Regions from separate parts of the Sinorhizobium sp. FG01 genome, predicted to be linked through region 1. Evidence: predicted binding sites of a transcription regulator. Region 1 holds the regulator's gene; each other region holds the start of a gene.
What was found. Region 1 encodes LexA, which represses DNA repair genes until DNA is damaged. Its sites were predicted from a motif close to TGTTCNNNNTGTGTTCNG; they were not measured.
Positions count from the first base shown of each region.

Region 2: the regulator LexA is predicted to act here: its motif matches at 1,641-1,658, upstream of ruvC (crossover junction endodeoxyribonuclease RuvC).
Region 3: the regulator LexA is predicted to act here: its motif matches at 2,092-2,109, upstream of CO656_RS09525 (DNA recombination protein RmuC).
Region 4: the regulator LexA is predicted to act here: its motif matches at 2,040-2,057, upstream of CO656_RS00760 (DUF763 domain-containing protein).

Region 1 is NZ_NWTB01000003.1:85,760-90,777, forward strand. Features, by position in the region: gene CO656_RS03130 (SMR family transporter) at 1-232, opposite strand, end outside; tRNA gene CO656_RS03135 (tRNA-Asn) at 316-390, opposite strand; gene CO656_RS03140 (hypothetical protein) at 532-819, shown strand; gene CO656_RS03145 (YrbL family protein) at 1,020-1,808, shown strand; tRNA gene CO656_RS03150 (tRNA-Cys) at 2,027-2,100, opposite strand; gene lexA (transcriptional repressor LexA) at 2,366-3,076, opposite strand; gene CO656_RS30105 (hypothetical protein) at 3,311-3,478, opposite strand; tRNA gene CO656_RS03165 (tRNA-Ala) at 3,791-3,866, opposite strand; gene CO656_RS03170 (sugar phosphate isomerase/epimerase) at 3,954-4,724, opposite strand; gene CO656_RS03175 (hydroxyacid dehydrogenase) at 4,721-5,018, opposite strand, start outside.
Region 2 is NZ_NWTB01000010.1:140,975-145,992, reverse strand. Features, by position in the region: gene CO656_RS18285 (YebC/PmpR family DNA-binding transcriptional regulator) at 1-286, shown strand, start outside; gene CO656_RS18280 (LLM class flavin-dependent oxidoreductase) at 529-1,530, opposite strand; gene ruvC (crossover junction endodeoxyribonuclease RuvC) at 1,700-2,212, shown strand; gene ruvA (Holliday junction branch migration protein RuvA) at 2,463-3,080, shown strand; gene ruvB (Holliday junction branch migration DNA helicase RuvB) at 3,228-4,268, shown strand; gene CO656_RS18260 (metallophosphoesterase) at 4,270-5,018, shown strand, end outside.
Region 3 is NZ_NWTB01000005.1:280,043-285,060, reverse strand. Features, by position in the region: gene truA (tRNA pseudouridine(38-40) synthase TruA) at 1-484, opposite strand, end outside; gene fmt (methionyl-tRNA formyltransferase) at 484-1,419, opposite strand; gene def (peptide deformylase) at 1,502-2,026, opposite strand; gene CO656_RS09525 (DNA recombination protein RmuC) at 2,143-3,348, shown strand; gene CO656_RS09520 (ribokinase) at 3,400-4,299, shown strand; gene CO656_RS09515 (methyl-accepting chemotaxis protein) at 4,582-5,018, shown strand, end outside.
Region 4 is NZ_NWTB01000002.1:133,515-138,532, forward strand. Features, by position in the region: gene catE (catalase C) at 1-175, shown strand, start outside; gene CO656_RS00750 (ATP-dependent DNA ligase) at 199-1,293, shown strand; gene CO656_RS00755 (DNA-3-methyladenine glycosylase) at 1,401-1,949, opposite strand; gene CO656_RS00760 (DUF763 domain-containing protein) at 2,108-3,391, shown strand; gene CO656_RS00765 (hypothetical protein) at 3,467-3,730, shown strand; gene CO656_RS00770 (hypothetical protein) at 3,838-4,164, opposite strand; gene CO656_RS00775 (hypothetical protein) at 4,309-4,524, shown strand; partial or broken gene CO656_RS00780 (DUF3175 domain-containing protein) at 4,584-4,821, shown strand; gene CO656_RS00785 (glutathione S-transferase) at 4,864-5,018, shown strand, end outside.

The DNA.
Region 1 (5,018 bases):
AGACAGAGACGAGGGTGATGAGCGCCACGCCCGAGCCTTCCCAGATGGCATAGGCCACGCCAACCGGTACTGTCTTCACGGCCCTTGCGAGAAACACGTAGGAGAGGGCGATCGAGGCATACATGACCGCGTGGCCGATATAGGCGCACGAGGCCGAGGAGGCCTTCATGACGGTGAGACCGACCACTTCGGTCGCAATCGCGAGCGCCAGGAAAAGCCACGCCAAGCGCATGAAGCACCTTCATGTAAGGTCGAGTAAGGACGACAAATGAAAAGAGCCATTCGGGCGCACGCCGCGAATGGCTCTTTCGAAACTGGCTCCCCGGGCCGGATTCGAACCGGCGACCTATCGATTAACAGTCGAGTGCTCTACCGCTGAGCTACCAGGGATCATCTGCGCCGCAGAAGTGAGGCTGCTAATACAAATGCTTTTCCGATTTGCCAAGCGATTTTTCAAAAAAAATCTTGGGCCGCGGTTGTCACCCTGTGGAGAAGGCACCAACTGTTGGGGAGTTGGATTAAAGAGGCATAATGGCGAACGGCGGCAAGAAGAGATATTTCGGCATCGATCCGCAAACACGTCAAATCGTGCTCGGCAACTGGCGAATTCGGCTGCCCGACTCGCCGGCCCTGCGCATCTTGATCGGGTCGCTGCTCGTCGTCTGTGGCCTGCTCGGTTTTCTGCCGGTTCTCGGTTTCTGGATGGTCCCGCTCGGCCTGCTCGTATTGTCGCATGACATCCCTGCAGTGCGCCGCGCCCGCCGGAAGCTCGCCGTCTGGTGGGCGCGTCGGCGCGGCACTGAGAACTCCGGGAAGTAGGCCGGGCACAGGCCTGCAGTTCCTCCCACGGGGAGGACGGCCGGAAGGTTGCTTTCACCCGTCGCTCCCTGTCACAGTGGCAAGACTGCAACTACCGCATACTATGTACGGTAGAGATAGCGCCGCCAAGCACGCCGCTCTTGAACTTTTCCCCCAGACACAGTTTTTTTACAAAACTGTCACAATCCGGGGTTCAGAAAATGTTCGACGACAGGATCGAACTTTCCGACTGGCGTGAATGCGCTGCCGGCCATCAGCGCAGCATTTTCGAGAATCGTCTCCATCCGAGTGTTCTCATCAAGGTTCTGAAGCTGGGATCCAGAGAAGCAAGCGGCACACGCCAGTCAAAGAGGGCGTTTGCATTCCTCAACCAATTCAAACGTTTCGGGGCCTATCGAACGTTTCGGCGTGAAGTCGACGAATTCCTTGAGCAGGCGAGAAAGTTCTCCCTCGCGGACGCCATCGAACTGCCGATACCGAAGATATTCGGCTTCGCCCAGACCGAGTACGGCCTGGGGCTCGTGGTGGAAAAAATAACCAGACGCGATGGGAAGCTCGCGCCCACCCTCGCTCAGTTGGCGTTTTCGGGGCAGCTCACCGCCAGGCATCTCACGATGATCGACGAAATCTTCGAACGGTTTCGCCGCCTGCACATCGTCATGATGGATGTAAATCCCGGCAATTTCGTCGTTACCGATCGCCGCGGTTACGATGAACTCATCTGCGTCGATGGGACGGGAGAGAAGAGTTTCTTACGCATTTTCGCTCTCTGTCGCCGTGCGAACGACATCAAGCTCAGACGGATGCGTTCGAAGCTGCTGACGAAGCTGGCGAGAATATTGGAGCATCCAGCCGCGATAGACGGAGAACAATCTGTCCACGCCGCACTGATGCGGCATTCAAAGCCGACCGGCCGCTATCTGCGCTTGTCAACTGCCTCGCCGCATCCGGCGCTCTTGGCGGCGGTCTTGTCGAGCGTACCGGTCTAATCGCCTCAACAGCTAAAGCTCCGGGGCAGGTTCGCGCCAAGCTTATATGCCTCGGCAGGCGAAAAATGCCTCGATTCAACTTTGGGTCGCCGATCGACGGGCTATAAACATCGACCTGAGCTGTGGGAAAACCCTGGAGCAGATTGCTACCAGCCAAGGGCGTGGCACCGGATCGAGCACCTGATCTCGTGACGTAGAATCGGCAATTAGATGTGTAATGGAGGCCTCGCCCGGAATTGAACCGGGGTACAAGGATTTGCAGTCCTCTGCGTCACCACTCCGCCACGAGGCCTCTCGTGCTCGTAAAATCGAGCGATGGCGGGCGTTTAAAACGAATCCATGTGGAGCGCAAGAGGGAGACGTTCAAAAAAGACGCCCACAAACAGCTTTGAACAGGCCGGAATACGAGAGCGCTTCTTGCCGGTGGCATGGCGGACGCCGAGACCAATAAACGCCGGCCGCAGTAAGCGAGATCACGGAAGGCAAAGAGAACAGTTCTGTCGTCGCGACCGCGCGAAACGACCGCACACAGGATCGGCACAGGAACCCAAATCGGCCTAGTGATAGCGCCGGATCAGACCGACGAGTTTGCCCTGAATTTTCACGCGGTCGGGTCCGAAGATGCGCGTTTCGTAAGCCGGATTCGCCGCTTCCAGTGCGATCGATGCGCCCTTGCGGCGGAATCGCTTCAAGGTTGCCTCCTCGTCGTCGATCAGGGCGACGACGATGTCGCCCGGGCTGGCGGTGCTGGCGTTGCGGATGATCACCGTGTCGCCATCGAGAATGCCCGCCTCGATCATCGAATCGCCCTTGATTTCGAGGGCGTAGTGCTCGCCGCTGCCGATCATCTCGACCGGCACGGAAATCTCGTGCGTATTGTTCTGAATGGCCGAAATCGGCACGCCGGCGGCGATCCGGCCCATGACCGGCACTGTTATAGACGCGCTCTCGACCGGCGGCGTTGGCGCCGGCTTCGGTGCCGGGGGCTTGCCGAGGCTGCCCTCGATGACGCTCGGCGAGAAGCCGCGCCGCGGCTGGGCTGGGCTCGAATAGGCTTCCGGCAGCTTGATGACCTCGAGCGCTCGGGCCCGATTGGGTAGCCGGCGAATGAAACCGCGTTCTTCCAGCGCAGTGATCAGCCGGTGGATGCCCGATTTCGACGCAAGATCGAGCGCATCTTTCATCTCGTCGAAGGAGGGCGGGACCCCGGATTCCTTCATCCGTTCATGAATGAACAGAAGCAATTCCTGTTGCTTGCGGGTCAGCATGCGCGTCACTCCAGATTCGCGAAACAAATCAAGAACAGAAACTATCCGTTCCATATGTGTTCCGCAAGCACTTAATATTCCGTGAACTCATGCGTCGAGGCGCGTCCGCTATCAGGGCGGCACGGACGGTTTGCGGGTTTCGATGGTGGTGAAGACTTGCGTGCGGCAAGCGTCACACATAGGCGAGCGTTTGCTCACCTTTGACGACGCTGTGCATCGTCTTGACAAGCCGTCCTAGTAGGCGAGGCGCAGCCCGCCGGGGCTAAGAACGTCGAAGTCGGGTTCAGGGTAGGGGCCGTACCACTGGGTGTAGGTCGTGTTGCCCGTAGCGCCTGTCGTGGCGCATCCTGAAAGTGTGAGAAGAGCGATTAAGGCGGCGGCGATCAGAGATTTGAGAGGCATGGTAGTCCCCACTTGCGGGAGTTGCCGATATGCAATGATGCCAGGTGCTAAGTCTCTCTCAAATCAGGCTCTTTGGCAAGCGAGGGGCAAGGCGGGAAGACGGCACATCGGGTGGAAAACACCGCTCCCTCTGACTTCGGGTCGCTCGCTTCTTAACGGAATTCGCGTTCGCAATGGGTCTGCTGCGAACACAGTCTGAAGTGGTGGTCGTCCGAGGGTGACGAGCCACGTCGGATCGGCCCGCTACAGAGATGTCGCTGATGTCTTAGCGATGTTCTGTTACCTATGTCTCCGGGTCGGACAAAGGTCGTTTGGTGGAGTCGAAGGGAGTCGAACCCTCGACCTCCGCAGTGCGATTGCGGCGCTCTCCCAACTGAGCTACGACCCCAGCCGTTCACCTATATAGGCGGATTTGAGCGCCCGCGCCAGTCCCTCCCGGCGTCTCGCGTGGGGAGGATCGGGGCCGTCGTGGATGTCACTCGAGGAGAATTTGCTTGAGCGTCGCGGCGTCCTCGATGAAGGCGGCGGGATCGTCATTGGCGACGAATTCCAGCATTGCAAAGCGTCGCCCGGTCCAGCGCGATGCGGGGAGGGCCGTGAGGACGCTTCGCCAATAGTCGGATGCCGATGCCAGGGGAAAACGGTTGCGATTTCGATCCCAGGCGAAGACGTGGACATGAGATACATGCTGACCGATGCGGGCGACCTCTGCGAGCGCCTCGCCGAGCTCCAGCCCGGGCCGCGGCTGCCAATAGAGATAAACATTGTCGTGGGCGATCGCGTCGATCAGGCGGCTTGCCGAGTCGGTCGTGTCCGTCAGCGATTGCGGGTGATATTCCAGCGAGACGGTCACGCGGTGGCGCGCGGCTTCGGCGCCCATGTCGCGGATCGCCTTTGCGGCATCACGTCTTTCGCCTGCGCTGTAGTCCTTTGAATCGCGCCGGCGGGTGCCTGGCCAGATGCGGATATTCGAGGCACCGAGTGCAATCGCGCTCTCGAGCGCACGCCTGAATTCGATGAGGTCGTCAGTCGGTGGCGCGACATAGGATCCGTAGGATGTCGTCAGTTCGGCCCTTGCGCTGAGGAGCCCGACGATCCGGGCGTTGGACGTGTCGCCCGGAGCAATATGAGCGTCGCCTGCCCATTCGATCGCCGCAAGACCGGCGCTCCGGGCTAAGCCGACGATTTTTTCCGGAGGCAAGCTCCTGAAGGTGACGGTGCAGAGCCCCGGTTCGAAATCGCTCATGCAATGCGCTCCAGGTCGTGCTTGCGGACTTCGAACAGCAGCTGCCGGCCTTCCAGAAAGCGCTCGATTTCGTCGACGGCCATTTCGCCGAGTCGCGTCCTCTCAAGTCCGATGGCGCCGGCAATGTGCGGCGTTAGGAAGACGTTCGGCAAATCATAGAAAGGCGACGTTCCTTCCGGCACCTCGGGATCCGTCACGTCGATGACGGCATTGATTGCGCCCGTCTTCAGCCGGTCTATCAGTGCGGCCTCGTCCACGAGCGCACCCCGCGCCGTATTGATCAGTGTCGCACCG
Region 2 (5,018 bases), on a different contig from region 1:
GGCGATCGAATCGGGCGCCGACGACGTGGCGACGGACGAGGAAGGCCACACGATCATCTGCGGTTTCGAAGATATCGGCGACGTTTCGAAGGCGCTCGAAGGCGTGCTCGGCGAAGCCGAGACCGTCAAGGCGATCTGGAAGGCGCAGAACACAGTGCCGGTCGACGAGGAAAAGGCACAGTCGCTGATGAAGCTCATCGACAACCTCGAGGACGATGACGACGTCCAGAACGTCTATTCGAACTTCGAGGTGTCCGAGGAAGTGCTGGCGAAGCTTTCCGCCTGAGGTCTGTTCGGCGCTGGGCAAGCGGGCGTAATACCCCCCTCTGCCCTGCCGGGCATCTCCCCCGCAAGGGGAGAGATCGGCAAGCGGCGATGTTCCGCTCAATCAATTGCTCGTCACGCGAACCGTGAAAACTGGTCTCTTTGACATTCGCAAACTCAGTGCCAGGCAGCGCTTTGCTTCTGGCCGATCTCCCCCCTTGGGGGAGATGCCCGGCAGGGTAGAGGGGGTGGCACCCTTTGCGGTCAAGCAGCCCGCGCCAAATCCGCTTGCGCCTGTGCGAATAGCTTCAGCGAGTGCAGCCGCTTCTCCATGTCGAAGATCGGCATGGAGACGATCAGCTCGTCGGCCCTGGTGAGATCGACGAAGGACGCGATCTTGCGGCGGATGGTTTCGGGACCGCCGACGACCGCATAGCTCATCGCATGGTCGACGAAGATTTTTTCGTCCGGAGTCCACAGCCCCTCCATCGACCGGACGGGCGGCGGGAAGCGACCACGCGCATTGCGGCGAAGCGCCACGAAGGATTGCTGCATCGAGGTGAAAAGATAGTTGGCCTCCTCGTCCGTGTCGGCCGCAACGCCCATGACGCCGACCATCACCTGCGGCTTGTCGAGCTGCGGCGACGGCGTGAAGCGCTCGCGATAGATCTCGAGCGCGGAGAGCAGCATATCCGGTGCGAAGTGCGATGCGAAGGCGAAGGGAAGGCCGAGCATGCCGGCGAGATGGGCGCTGAAGTGGCTCGAGCCGAGCAGCCAGATCGGCACGTTCGAATCGGCCCCCGGCACGGCGATGATTTTCTGATCTTCGCTGACGGGCCCGAGCAGCGCCTGAAGCTCCACGACATCATTCGGGAAATTGTTCGAGCTTGCTTCCATATTGCGCCGGAGCGCCTGCGCCGTCCGCATGTCGGTGCCGGGCGCACGGCCGAGGCCGAGATCGATACGGCCGGGATAAAGGGCGGCAAGCGTGCCGAATTGCTCGGCAATGACGAGCGGCGAATGGTTGGGGAGCATGATGCCGCCGGAGCCGACGCGGATGCTCTGCGTCGCCGAAGCCACATGCGAGATGACGATCGAAGTGGCGGCGCTGGCAATTCCCTTCATGCCGTGATGCTCGGCCAGCCAGAAGCGCCTGTAGCCATTCTCCTCCGCTGCGATCGCCAGCCGGCGCGAGTTTTCCAGCGACTGGGCGACGCTGCCGCCTTCGGTAATCGGCGACAGGTCGAGAACGGAAAAGGGCAGCATGGCAAACGCTTTCAATTAAGAGAAATTGATCGATCGCAATGTAGGTTCAAGTTTCTTTGCGCCAAGGCCCCGCCTGCGTTTTTCCTTCGGCGGATGTCGTTTCTGTGTAATGTTTTTGTTTTGTTCACTTTTTTCTGGCAGCGTCCCGTTGACCGACATAGGGTGAGCCATGCAGACGACGATTCGCATCATCGGCATCGATCCGGGCCTGAGACGCACAGGCTGGGGCATTATCGAGACGCTCGGCAATTCGCTGCGTTTCGTCGCTTCCGGCACGGTGACCTCCGACGGCGAGATGGACCTTGCCTCGCGCCTCTGCCAGTTGCACGACGGGCTTGCCGAGGTGGTGCATGGCTACCAGCCGCACGAGGCGGCGGTGGAACAGACCTTCGTCAACAAGGACGCGACGGCGACGCTGAAGCTCGGCCAGGCGCGCGGCATCGCCATGCTGGTTCCGGCGCGCGCCGGCCTCCGGGTCGCCGAATATGCACCGAATGCGGTGAAGAAGGCAGTAATCGGCGTCGGCCATGGGGAGAAGCAGCAGATCCATATGATGTTGAAGGTGCTGATGCCCAAGGCCGAGTTCAAGGGCAACGACGCCGCCGACGCGCTTGCCATCGCCATCTGCCATGCGCACAACAGGCAGGCGATCACGAACCGCCTTGCGGCGCTTGCGGGGTAGGGCAGGCAATGGCGGCTAAGCCCATCCCCCTCTGGCCTGCCGGCCATCTCCCCCACAAGGGGGGAGAATATGTGCCGCTGGTCACTGGTTCCTACCGAAAGGTTTCAGCAAGTGGAACGCTGCCGTGGAGGCACGGATCGTGCCACTCCTTTTCTCCCCCCTTGTGGGGAAGATGGCCGGCAGGCCAGAGGGGGTGCGCGGAACGCAAGCCTCAAAGGGACGTACAGGGACCCAGAAAGACGGAAGCCAGATGATAGGCAAGCTCAAAGGCACCATCGACGAAATCGGCGAGGACTATGTCGTCCTCGACGTTCAGGGGGTCGGATATGTGGCCTATTGTTCGGCCCGCACGCTCGCCAGGCTCGGCTCGGCCGGTGAGGCTGCGGTGCTTTTCATCGAGACCTATGTGCGCGAAGACCAGTTGAAGCTTTTCGGCTTTCTGTCGGTCCTCGAGCGCGAATGGTTCCGCCTGCTGCAGACCGTCCAGGGAGTGGGCTCGAAGGTGGCGCTGGCGCTGCTTTCGACGCTGACACCCGGCGAACTCGCCAACGCCATCGCGCTGCAGGACAAAACGTCGGTGGCGCGCGCGCCAGGCGTCGGACCGAAGGTGGCGGTGCGCATCGTCACCGAGCTGAAGAACAAGGCTCCGGCCTTTGCCGGCGACATGGCCCCGACGATCGGCCTCAGGCAGGAACTGAGCGAGGGAGTTGCCTCTGCTCCCGTCGCCGATGCGGTGTCGGCGCTCACCAATCTCGGCTATTCACGCGACCAGGCGGCGAACGCGGTCGCCGCGGCCTTGAAGAATGGCGGCGAGGGGGGTGACAGCGCCAAGCTGATCCGCCTGGGATTGAAGGAGCTGGCGCGCTGAGGCGGGAAGCCTTTCTGCAGCCACAATGGAATAGGAGTGAGGGTGTGCGCGATCGCACTGGATTGACTGCCGCCCGCGCACTAAGGTTGGGACACGCGGGGGCGAAATCGAGCGGCCGCGCGATCCATCCCGCAACGGAAGTTTGAGATGACTGAAGCCGCACGCCTGATTGCGCCGGAAAAGCGGGGCGAGGACCTCGATGCGACGCTGCGCCCGCAGTCGCTCGACGAGTTTACCGGCCAGGCGGAAGCGCGCGCCAATCTGAAGATCTTCATCGAGGCGGCCCGCAACCGCGGCGAGGCGCTCGATCACGTTCTCTTCGTCGGCCCGCCCGGTCTCGGCAAGACGACGCTCGCGCAGATCATGGCGAAGGAACTCGGCGTCAATTTCCGCTCGACCTCCGGCCCGGTCATCGCCAAGGCCGGCGATCTCGCGGCGCTGCTCACCAATCTCGAAGAGCGCGACGTGCTGTTCATCGACGAAATCCACCGGTTGAACCCGGCGGTCGAGGAAATCCTCTATCCGGCCATGGAGGATTTCCAGCTCGACCTGATCATCGGCGAAGGGCCGGCGGCGCGCTCGGTGAAGATCGATCTTGCCAAGTTCACGCTGGTGGCGGCGACGACGCGCCTCGGTCTCTTGACAACGCCGTTGCGCGACCGCTTCGGCATCCCGGTGCGGCTCAATTTCTACACGGTCGAGGAACTGGAACTGATCGTCCGTCGCGGCGCGCGGCTGATGGGCCTCGGCATGACCGATGAGGGCGCGCGCGAAATCGCCCGCCGGGCGCGCGGCACGCCGCGCATCGCCGGCCGGCTGCTGCGCCGGGTGCGCGACTTCGCCGAGGTGGCGCGGGTCGAGGCCGTGACGCGGGAGCTTGCCGACGAGGCGCTGACGCGGTTGCTGGTCGACAATATGGGACTTGATCAGCTCGATCGCCGTTACCTGACGATGATCGCCCATAATTTCGGCGGCGGCCCCGTCGGCATCGATACGATCGCGGCCGGCCTATCGGAGCCGCGTGATGCGATCGAGGATATCATCGAACCCTATCTGATCCAGCAGGGTTTCATCCAGCGTACGCCGCGCGGCCGCGTGCTGACGGCGAATGCCTGGAAACATCTGGGATTGAACCCGCCGAAGGACGTCGAGGCGGCGCAGTTCCGGCTGACGCTCGAGGAGGACTGAGATGATCACCCGCCGCGGCTTGCTGCAGGTTCTCCGCGGTGGGGTCGCAAGTGCCATGGCGCTCGGCGGCTATGCCTTTGCCGTCGAGCCGATGGCGCGTCTGAGGATCGCGCATTATGCCTTGACGCCGCCCGGCTGGACGCCGGGTCTCAAGCTGCGCGTCGTCGCGCTTGCCGACCTGCATGCCTGCGAGCCGTGGATGTCGGCGCGGCGGATTGCTTCCATCTGCAAGCGTGCCAATGAACTCGACGGCGACGTCACCGTTCTGCTCGGCGATTATGCCTCCGGCATGAATTGGGTGACGCGCTACGTCCATTCCAGCGAGTGGTCGAAGGCGCTGTCGATGCTCGAAGCGCCGCTCGGCGTCCACGCGGTCATGGGCAATCATGACTGGTGGGAGGACCGGACCGCCCAGAAGACCGGAGGGGGCGAGACCTTCGGACATCGCGCCCTGGCCGAGGTCGGCATCCCGGTCTACAGCAACCGCGCCCTCCGGCTGGAGAAAGATGGTTTCGGCTTCTGGATCGCCGGGCTCGAGGACCAGCTTGCGCTTCTGCCGGGCAAGAAATGGAAGCGCAGCACAATGGGCGGGCTCGACGATCTCGGCGGGACGCTGGCGCAGGTGACTGACGAGGCGCCAGTCATCCTGCTTGCGCATGAGCCCGACATCTTCCCGACGGTACCGCCGCGGGTTTCTTTGACCCTTTCGGGACATACCCATGGCGGGCAGGTGCGGTTCATCGGCCACTC
Region 3 (5,018 bases), on a different contig from region 1:
CGGACCGGAACGTCGTGAAATCGTGATGGCCGACGAGATGTTGTGCGGCCGCATGCATCGCCTCATGGTCGAGCGTCTTCGGCACCCACCAGGCGCGCCGTGCCTCGAGCGCCAGCGGCGAACGGCGGGAGATGATGCGGTAGAGATAATGCCTGCGGACGGCCGAAAAGCGCGCGTCGAATTCCGGCGGAACTTCGGCCGCGTCGAGGATCGACACCCGCTCGGCGGCGAGCGTCAGGTGGGCATTGAGCGCATTGCGCAGCGTGTGCGTCTTCCATTCGCGGGCCAGGTCGATATGCGCCACCTGGCCCCTGGCGTGGACGCCGGAATCGGTGCGTCCCGCGCCGCGGATCGAGACGGTCTCGCCGGTCAGGGACAGCACCGCCTTCTCGATCGCCCCTTGCACGGAGGGACCGTTCTCCTGCCGCTGCCAACCGACATAATCGGAGCCGTCATATTCGACGGTCAGCCGGTAGCGCGGCATCAGGAAATCCTCGTGCCGGCGGCGATCGGCGTGCCGCGCAGAAAGTCAGGCGCAGCAAGCGCCTTGCCGCCTGCCCGCTGCAGGCGCGTCGGCCGCACCGCCCCTTCGCCGCAGGCGATCGTCAAGCCGTCGTCCAGGATCGTGCCCGGCGTGCCGGCCCCTGCGGCAAGCTCCGACCCCAGTACCTTGATCCGCTCCATCCGCCCGGCGACCTGAAGTTCGAACCAGGCGCCCGGAAAGGGCGCGAGGCCGCGGATATGATTGTGAACGTCGGCCGCCGGCCGCGTGAAAACGATCCGCGTCTCGTCCTTCGTAATCTTGGCGGCGTAGGCGACGCCTTCCTCGGGCTGCGGTGTCAGCGTCAGTTCGCCCATCTCGAGCCGCACCATCGCCTCTTTCATGAGCGCCGCTCCGACATGCATCAGCTTGTCGTGCAGCTCGCCGGCCGTCATCGTCTCGCCGATCGGAACAGACTTGACGAGCGCCACGGGCCCGGTGTCGAGCCCCTTATCCATTTTCATCACCATCATGCCGGTCTCACGGTCCCCGGCCATGATCGCCCTCTGAATCGGTGCGGCACCCCGCCAGCGCGGCAGGAGCGAGGCATGGCCGTTATAGCAGCCGTGGCGAGTGCCCGAGAGGATCTCTTCCGGCAGCAGCAGGCCATAGGCGACGACGACTGCCACATCGGCACCGAAATCGCGAAAGATCTGCCGATCCGCGGTTTGCCTGAGGTTGACGGGTGTCAACACCGGAACACCGAGAAGTTCGGCCGCCTGATGCACCGGCGACTTTTGCAGATCGAGGCCGCGCCGGCCGCCGGGACGCGGCGGCTGCGTGTAGACGGCGACGATCTCGTGACGCGCCTCGACGAGAGCAGAGAGCGTCGGCACGGAGAATTCCGGTGTGCCCATGAAGATGATGCGAAGCGGCAAGGCGGTGAACTCCGTCTTTCTCAAATGCCCCAAGCAGGGCAGCGGCTCCGAGTCAAACGCCTCTAGGCGCGGGGCGCGACGGTCAGATGGCCTTGGCGCCGCGCGTCTTGGCCGCCTTGGCGAACTTGCGGATCACCATGTCGCGCTTGAGCTTGGAGATGTAATCGATGAACAGGACGCCGTTCAGATGGTCGATCTCGTGCTGCAGGCAGGTGGCGAGCAAGCCGTTGGCCTCAACTACCTGCTCCTTGCCGCCGCGGTCGAGATATTCGACGGTGATCGCCGCCGGTCGCTCGACTTCGGCATAATAGTCAGGGATCGACAGGCAGCCTTCCTCGTAGACGGAGCGCTCCTCGGAGGATTTCACGATCTTCGGATTGAGGAAGACCAGCGGTTTCTTCTCCTCGCCCTCCTTCGAAACGTCGAGAACCAGAAGGCGCTTCGGAACGCCGATCTGGATCGCCGCCAGTCCGATGCCGGGAGCGTCATACATGGTCTCGAGCATATCGTCGGCAAGCCGGCGAATGTCGGCGTCGATCGTCTCAACGGGCGTCGAAACCTGGCGCAGAAGCGGATCGGGAAGGATGATGAGCGGCTTGATCGTCATGCTCCCCCATAGCCGATCTTTCCGTCGCTGCGCAAGAAAATTGCCGTGTGATGAGTTGAGCCGTTTGTTCTTGTTTTGATCTAGTTTTCGGATGCGAATCTGTTTAGGCTGCGGCCATGGAGCCCACTGCCTTCGCCATCGACCAGCCGCTGTTCCTCATCGGCACCTTTCCCCTAACGGCTGGCCATCTGCTCAGCCTCGCCGCTCTCCTGTTCGTTTTGCTGGCAATTGCGTCGGCCCGCAGGGCGCGGGCGCTTCGCGCCGACGACCGGGACCAGCAGCTATCGGCGCTGCTCGCGGCACAGACCGAAATGCAGGGACGCATCGCCGCGATGGCCGATGTCTTTGGCACACGGCAGGCGGAACTCAACCAATCGCTCAGCCAGCGCATCGACGGCATGACGCACCGGATCGGCGCGTCGATCAGCGAACAGACGAAGGCGACCCACGAGAATTTAAGGCGGCTGCAGGAGCGGCTGGCGGTCATCGACAGCGCCCAGAATAATATCCAGTCTCTCGCCAGGGACATGGCCGGGCTGCAGAGCATTCTTGCCAACAAGCAGACGCGCGGCGCCTTCGGCCAGTCGCGGATGGAGGCGATCGTTGCCGACGGCCTGCCGATGGGCGCCTTCACCTTCCAGGCGACGCTTTCGAACGGGGCGAGGCCGGACTGCATCATCCGCATGCCGAATGCCCAGCCGCCGCTCGTCATCGACGCAAAATTCCCCCTCGAAGCCTGGAATGCCATGCGTGATGCGGAAAGTGCCGAGCGGCGCCAGCAGGCGGCGCAAGCCTTCCGACGCGACATGGAGGTCCATATCCGCGATATCGCCAGCAAATATCTGCTCGCCGGCGAGACGCAGGAAACCGCCTTCCTGTTCGTTCCGTCCGAATCGATCTTTGCGGAAATCCACGAGCATTTCGAAGCGACCGTCCAGAAGGCGCACCGCCAGCGCATCGTCATCGTCTCGCCGTCGCTGCTGCTCCTTTCCATCCAGGTGATCCAGTCGATCCTGAAGGACGCCCGCATGCGCGAGCAGGCGCATCTGATCCAGGGCGAGGTGGTGCGCCTGATGGAGGATCTCTCGCGGCTCGACGAACGGGTCCGGAAGCTGCAGGGCCACTTCGCGATGACCCAGAAGGATGTCGAGGACATTCTGATCTCCTCCGACAAGCTGACGCGTCGCGGCGCCAAGATCGAGGCGCTGGAACTGGAGGCCGCACCGGCGAACCACGGCGCCAGGGAGCCGGCCGACAAGAGTGAGCGGGCAGTCGACAACCGCATCGGGCAATTGAAGCTGCGGGTGGTTGACGAAGACTGACGGCCTCGGGCACTCTCCGGCACAATCAGCAACCCGACGGGACATCTCCACATGATCACTGTTCTTGGGTCCATCAACATGGACCTGATCGCCACGACCGCACGCCTTCCGAAGCCGGGCGAAACCGTTGCCGGAACGGGCTTTTCCACCGCCGCCGGCGGCAAGGGGGCGAACCAGGCGCTGGCAGCCCGGCGCGCCGGCGCTTCCGTGCGGATGGCCGGCGCCGTCGGCTCGGACAGCTTTGCGGAAGGCGCGCTTACCCTGCTCAAGGAGGCGGGCACGGACCTTGGCCTCACCAAGACCGTGAGCGAGCCGACCGGGACCGCCCATATCCTCGTCGGCGGTGACGGCGAGAACGTCATCGTCGTCGTCGCCAGCGCCAATGCGACGGTGAGCGAGAGCGACGCGGTCACGGCCCTCGAGCAAATGGCGGCCGGCGACACGCTGATGCTGCAGCTCGAAATTCCGGCGGCCTCGGTGGAGAAGGCGCTGGTGGAGGCCAGGCGCCGTGGCATCCGCTCGATCATCAACATCGCGCCGTTGACGCCGGAGGCGGCCCGCCTTGGCCGCATGGCCGACATCGTCATTGCAAACGAGACCGAGTTCGAGCTTTTGGCGGGCAAAAGCGGTATTGCAGGCGCTGAGCGTGAAGCGGCAATGAAGGACCTCCACGACGAAACCGGACAGATCGTCATCGTCACCCTCGGTGCCGAGGGTGTCGCCGCCGTCCATCAGGGCGATATTCACAGCGCCAAGGGGCTGGCGATCGAACCCGTCGATACGGTCGGAGCTGGAGATACGTTCTGCGGCTATCTCGCGGCAAGCCTCGACGCGGGCCTCGCCTTCCCCGATGCGCTGCGCCGTGCCGCCGCCGCCGGATCGCTCGCCTGCCTGAAAGCGGGAGCACAGCCGTCCATACCGCTCGCCTCCGAGGTCGCCGCGCGCCTTTGACTGCCGCAGTCTATTTTTGGTCCGTTTCGCGATCTGGATAGGATTTGGCGCGGCAACGATGCTCGCCGCGTAGAATCCACTTTGGACGGCCAGGAATTGGCCCGGATGTTGGCCTTAAATTAATCTTTGATGATCTATCCAGATTGCGAGGCAGCCCGCTCGCATCGGTCCGGCTCCTGTATGCCGGTCGGCATCACGCGCTCCATGATGGAGCTTCACCCACATTTGGAATGTCATGCCGCAGGCAAGAAACCTGCGGACCTCTCAGTGCGTGAGGATTTCATGTTCAACTTCCATGCAAAATCGCTGGCCACCAAGCTGATCGCCGTCACGGGCGGCACGATCGCTCTCGTGTTGCTCGCATCGAATTTCGTTCTCATTTCACAGACCCAGGATCGTGTCGAAACGCTCGTCTTCGACGGCGCCAAGACGGAGGCCCGCGCGATTGCCGCCGAAATCGCCGGCAGCGTCGGAGAGCTGGCGGCCGCCGCCAACACGATGTCGGGCGTGCTCGGCCGCGGCCATGGCGGAAAATCCGTCGACCGCGCCGGCGCCATCAACCTATTGAAGGCCAACCTCGATCAGCATGACTTCGCCTTCGGCAGCTGGTTCGCCGAGGCGCCGAAGGCATTCGACGGCAAGGACGTCGTCAACAACACCGAGCTTGGCGGCAATGCGGAAGGCGCCTTCACGCCCTATTGGTCGAAGGACCGCAACGG
Region 4 (5,018 bases), on a different contig from region 1:
CAAATATATCGGCTTTGTCGGTGCGGCACGTCCCCTCCTGGAGAGGGCCGGCATTGCCGACGCCCTCGACGAGGGAACGATCGAGCTCACCGATGCCGGGAGCATCGCCGCCTTCTTCAAGGAACTCGGCAAGCTGCGCGTCTGGGCGAGGGAACCGGCCGTGAAACTGAAATAGGGCGATCGGGGAAGGAGTGGACGATGCCGTCACCGGCGCATCGAAAACCGACCAAGGCGACCGGACGGCCGCGCTCGGCGAGAAAGGCAAGGGCGGCGGCGGAGGCTGTATCCGCCGGCGGCTTCGCGCTGCCGGTCAGCACCGCGCCGATGGAGGCCCGCTCTGCGACCGAGCTTCCGAGCGATGGGGCATGGCAGTATGAGCCGAAATGGGACGGCTTCCGCTGCCTTGCCTTCAAATCCGGCGAGGAGGTTGATCTTAGGGCCAAATCCGGCAAGCCGCTCGGGCGGTTTTTCCCGGAAGTCATCGCCCTCTTGCGCCGGCTGGACGCCCGGCAATTCGTCCTTGACGGTGAACTCGTCATCGAAGTCGAGGGGCGTCTTTCCTTCGACGCCCTGCAGATGCGCCTGCATCCGGCGGCAAGCCGCGTTGAGAAGCTCGCGCAGCAAACGCCGGCCCGCCTCATCCTGTTCGACATGCTGGTCGACGCAAAGGGGGCAGTCCTGACCGACAAGCCTCTTCCCGCCCGGAGAGCGGCACTGGAAGCCTTTGCCGCCAAAAACGCAGTTCCGGACAAGCTCGCCCTTTCCCCCTTCACGCGAGACCGACAGGAGGCCGAGCGATGGCTCGCCTCGTGGGAGGCGGGCGCGACCGACGGCGTCGTCGCCAAGCGGCGCGACGGGAATTACGAATGCGGCGAGCGTGCGATGGTCAAGGTCAAGCGCCTGAAGACCGCCGATTGCGTCGTAGGCGGCTTCCGCTACGAGAGCGACAGCGACGAGGTCGGTTCCCTCCTGCTCGGCCTCTACGACAGCGACGGAACGCTGAACCATGTCGGCTTTACTGCGACGATTTCCGACAAGGAGCGCCCGGCATTGACACGTCGGCTGGAGGCATTGCGCGAGCCGCCCGGCTTTACCGGCAAGGCACCCGGCGGCCCGAGCCGCTGGAGCACAGAGCGCAGCGGCGAATGGGAACCGGTCCGTCCGGAGCTGGTGGTCGAGGTGAGATTCGATCACGTCAGCAGCCGTCGTTTCCGCCATGGCACGAAGCTGATGCGCTGGCGTCCCGACAAGGATCCGCGCCAATGCACCTATGAGCAGATCGAGCCACGCTGACAGGCCAAAGCGCGTCGCGAGAAAATGTATTCACGCTGCGCGCTTTAGGTCCTTGTTTTGTGCATGTCGTCATCCCAAAACCGCTGCACACTTTTGGGCAAGAGGCGTTAGAACTTGCGGCTGAGGAAGGGCGAGTTCTGCAGCCCGAAGCGCCAGGGGTGCTCGACGGCCTTGGATATTCCGACGCGAAGGCCGGTTGCAACGGGCGGCCGCTTCGTCTGCAGGCTTAGCTGGAAGGGCTTTCCGTTAAGCGGCAAGCCATCCTGTTCCTTGCCGATCGCGAGCGCCTGGCCGACTCGTCCGGGGCCGGAACAGAGCAACCTGTCTTGCGAAACGCCGCGCCGCTCCCGCATCGTCTCCAGCCCCCATCTCGGCTCGATGGCGCGGACGAGCACGGCGCTGCCGGGCAGGCAGACGAAATTCAGGCACCAGTGAAGACCGTAGGAAAGATAGACATACGCATGCGCCGGCGGGCCGAACATCGAGCGGTTGCGGTTCGTGGTACCGGCGAAGCTGTGGGAGGCGGCATCGTCGGGCAGATAAGCTTCCGTCTCGACTATGATGCCGCCGATGCCGGAGACAGCGAATTCCGCACCGATTAAATCGGCGGCGACCTTAACGGCGTCGCGCGCAAAGAAGCTGTCATCCCACCGCAATCGATAGCGCTCCCCGATCTATGCCGGTCGTATGTAGTCTCATATTTTCACGCTCGCCAACGTTGCGCCCGAAACTTGCGCGCAGCCACTGAGAACTTTCCGCGAACATCCGAAGCATGTAGGGTTAAATCAAAGACGATACAACGAGGAGCCGAGACATGGCGCAACGAGCGGGCAATGCGGATCTGCCGCTGCATGGCGGCCGGGTCCCGAAGTGGCTCGGCGACCGGATGACACGCCTCGGCACTCTGATCACCGAGGCGATCGTCCATCATTATGGACGGGACGAATTCCTGAGGCGGCTTGCGCACCCGTTCTGGTTCCAGTCCTTCGGCGCGGTGATGGGCATGGACTGGCATTCGTCGGGCATCACCACCAGCGTCATCGGCGCCTTGAAGCGTGGCCTGACGCCGCTTTCGGGCGAACTCGGCATTCACGTCTGCGGCGGCCGTGGCCGGCATTCCCGAATGACCCCGGGCGAACTTGTCGTGATCGGCGAACGCATCGGGTTCGACGGCGCGAGGCTTGCCGAGGCGAGCCGCCTCGTCGCCAAGGTCGACAGTGCCGCCGTACAGGACGGCTTCGATCTCTACCTTCACGGCTTCATTGTCACGGACGATGCGAGCTGGGTGGTTGTCCAGCAGGGCATGAATGGCGACCGACGGCAGGCACGGCGCTATCACTGGCTTTCCGAAGGCCTGGATAGCTTCGTCGACTCGCCGCATGCGGCGATCGAGGGGCGGGAGCAGGGCAAGATCATCAACCTTGCGGACCGGCGCGCCGGCGCCTCGCGGGCAAGCCAGCTCGACCTTTTAAGCGCGCTCGGACCCGATGGCCTCATGCGCGAGCTGGCGACGATCGAGGCGCGCGGGCCGGGACTGCCGGCTCCGGCCCAGCCGATGCTGCCGCACCTCTTCATGCCGGCCCATCACGACGTGCGCGAAAGCGACGTGAACATGCGGCGCCTGCACGGCAATTTCGCCGCCGCAGCTGATCGCGGGCCGAAGGATTTCGAGGAACTGCTTCTCGTGCCGGGCGTCGGCGCGCGAACCGTCAAGGCGCTCGCGATGGTCGCCGAGGTGGTGCACGGCACGCCGTGCCGCTTTTCCGACCCGGCTCGTTTTTCGCTCGCCCATGGCGGCAAGGACCGTCATCCCTTCCCGGTGCCGCTCAAGGTCTATGACGAGACGATCAACGTGATGAAATCGGCGGTGCAGAAAGGGCGGCTCGGGCGAGAGGAGGAACTCGCCGCCTTGCGGCGGCTCGATGAGCAGTCGCGCCGGTTGGAGCGCTACGTCACCGGCCCGGATCTTAAGGAGATCGTTGCCGGCGAGTTCAGAAATTCTGCCCGCTTTGGCGGGCGGAGCGTGTTCGGCTGGGAGCCGGAGGACAAGGAAGACCACAGGGACGCTGCCGCCGTCAAGGGCCGCAGCCGCAGCTGAGCTCACGGGAACAATCACCGGACCGATCGATTAGAGGGGCGAGATGCGAGACATCCCCAACCGAAGGAGGTTCCGGTGAGCGCTTCGAAAACAACGACCGATCACGACACGATCCGCAAATGGGCAGAGAGCCGCGACGGCCATCCGGCCCGCGTCAAGGGGGCATCCGACGGCGGTTTGCTGCGCATCGACTTTGGAAAGCCGGAAGAGAGGCTGGAGGAGATTTCCTGGGAGGATTTCTTCAGCATATTCGACGAGAACAAGCTGGCCTTCCTTTATCAGGACCGGACCGCGGAGGGGAAAGTCAGCCGTTTCTTCAAGTTCGTCGACCGCGAGTGAGAGCGGACACTTGCAAGGAAACCCTGTTCAGGCCGCCTCCGTATGGCGCGCCTATTTTGAGGTATGACGTGTTTTGAACCGGCCTCGCCGCGGGTGAGTTGGAGAAGCTAACGCGTCGCGACGAGCCTTTGAATTTCCTCCAGCCGTGCCCTCAGCCTCTGAATCTCGTCGCGCTTCTCGGTAACCACATCCTTTGCCGTCTCGATCCGGTCGGCGCCGGGGAGCGTACCGATTGCGGTATGCGCCTCGGTCGCAATCGCATCGATCTCTGCCTCGAGCTCGGCGATGCGCTCCTGCAGGTCAGTGATCTGTTGCCGGACCGTACCACTGGTCTCTGCCGCATGACGTTCCGACGCATCGATAGGTTCGTCGACACCGTGCGGATCAAGAGGGCGTGCGACGGTCGGGGATCGCGCTTTTCCGTGCTTGCTCATGGCTGGTCTCCCGTAAGCGCTCTAAACTCCGGGAAGCCTCCGTTGTTCCCGTGGTACGATGCGGATTTGCGGAGCTTCTTTTCATGTCGTTGGAACTTCCTCTCGCGAGGGCCGTTTTTGTGAATCATGTCCGGGAGGGATTCGATGCATGCACAGGAATGCCTAGAGCTTCATTTCGACCTGATGAGCGGGAGAGCGTTGCTCTGCTGTGGCGACAAGGATTATGTGTTGCCTGATTTTTATCCCACGAAGGAGACGGCAAGGATGGCGGCCCAGCAATTCGCCTGGGAAAAGCTCGGCTGGAAGGACCGGGCGCGCGAATTTCGGCAGGCTTCCGAATTGCCCGTGTGGCTGCGCTGAGCCGCTGATGGGGCCCGAAGGGCAACGGCAGTAAAAAGACGACGAAATGGTCGCAAGAGGTGACGGCGCATAGCAATGCGCTGGACATCGAGCCCGGTATCTATGCCTCGGACGATCCGCGGAAGATTGCACGTTCCCTGAGACGCTCGGCGGAAGCGAGCGACCGCCGTAAGTCGAGCGCCTACCGGTCCGCGATGTCGATGCTCACCTTCTATATCAACAGGGCAGGCCTCTGGATTGGCCGACGAACAGCGGTGCGTGCTCGAACAGGCGAAGGACGAACTCAGGAGGGATTTTCGGGCGGGAGCCCACAGGCTGAACCGGGAGACGAGGGATTTCATGGCATTCACGCTCTATTACTGGGACGGAATTCCCGGCCGCGGCGAATTTGTGCGGCTCGCGTTGGAGGACGCAGGCGCCGACTATGTAGATGCGGCGCGCCAGCCGGGCGGCACAGATGCAATGCTGAAGCTGATGAAGGATGCCGGCGGTGC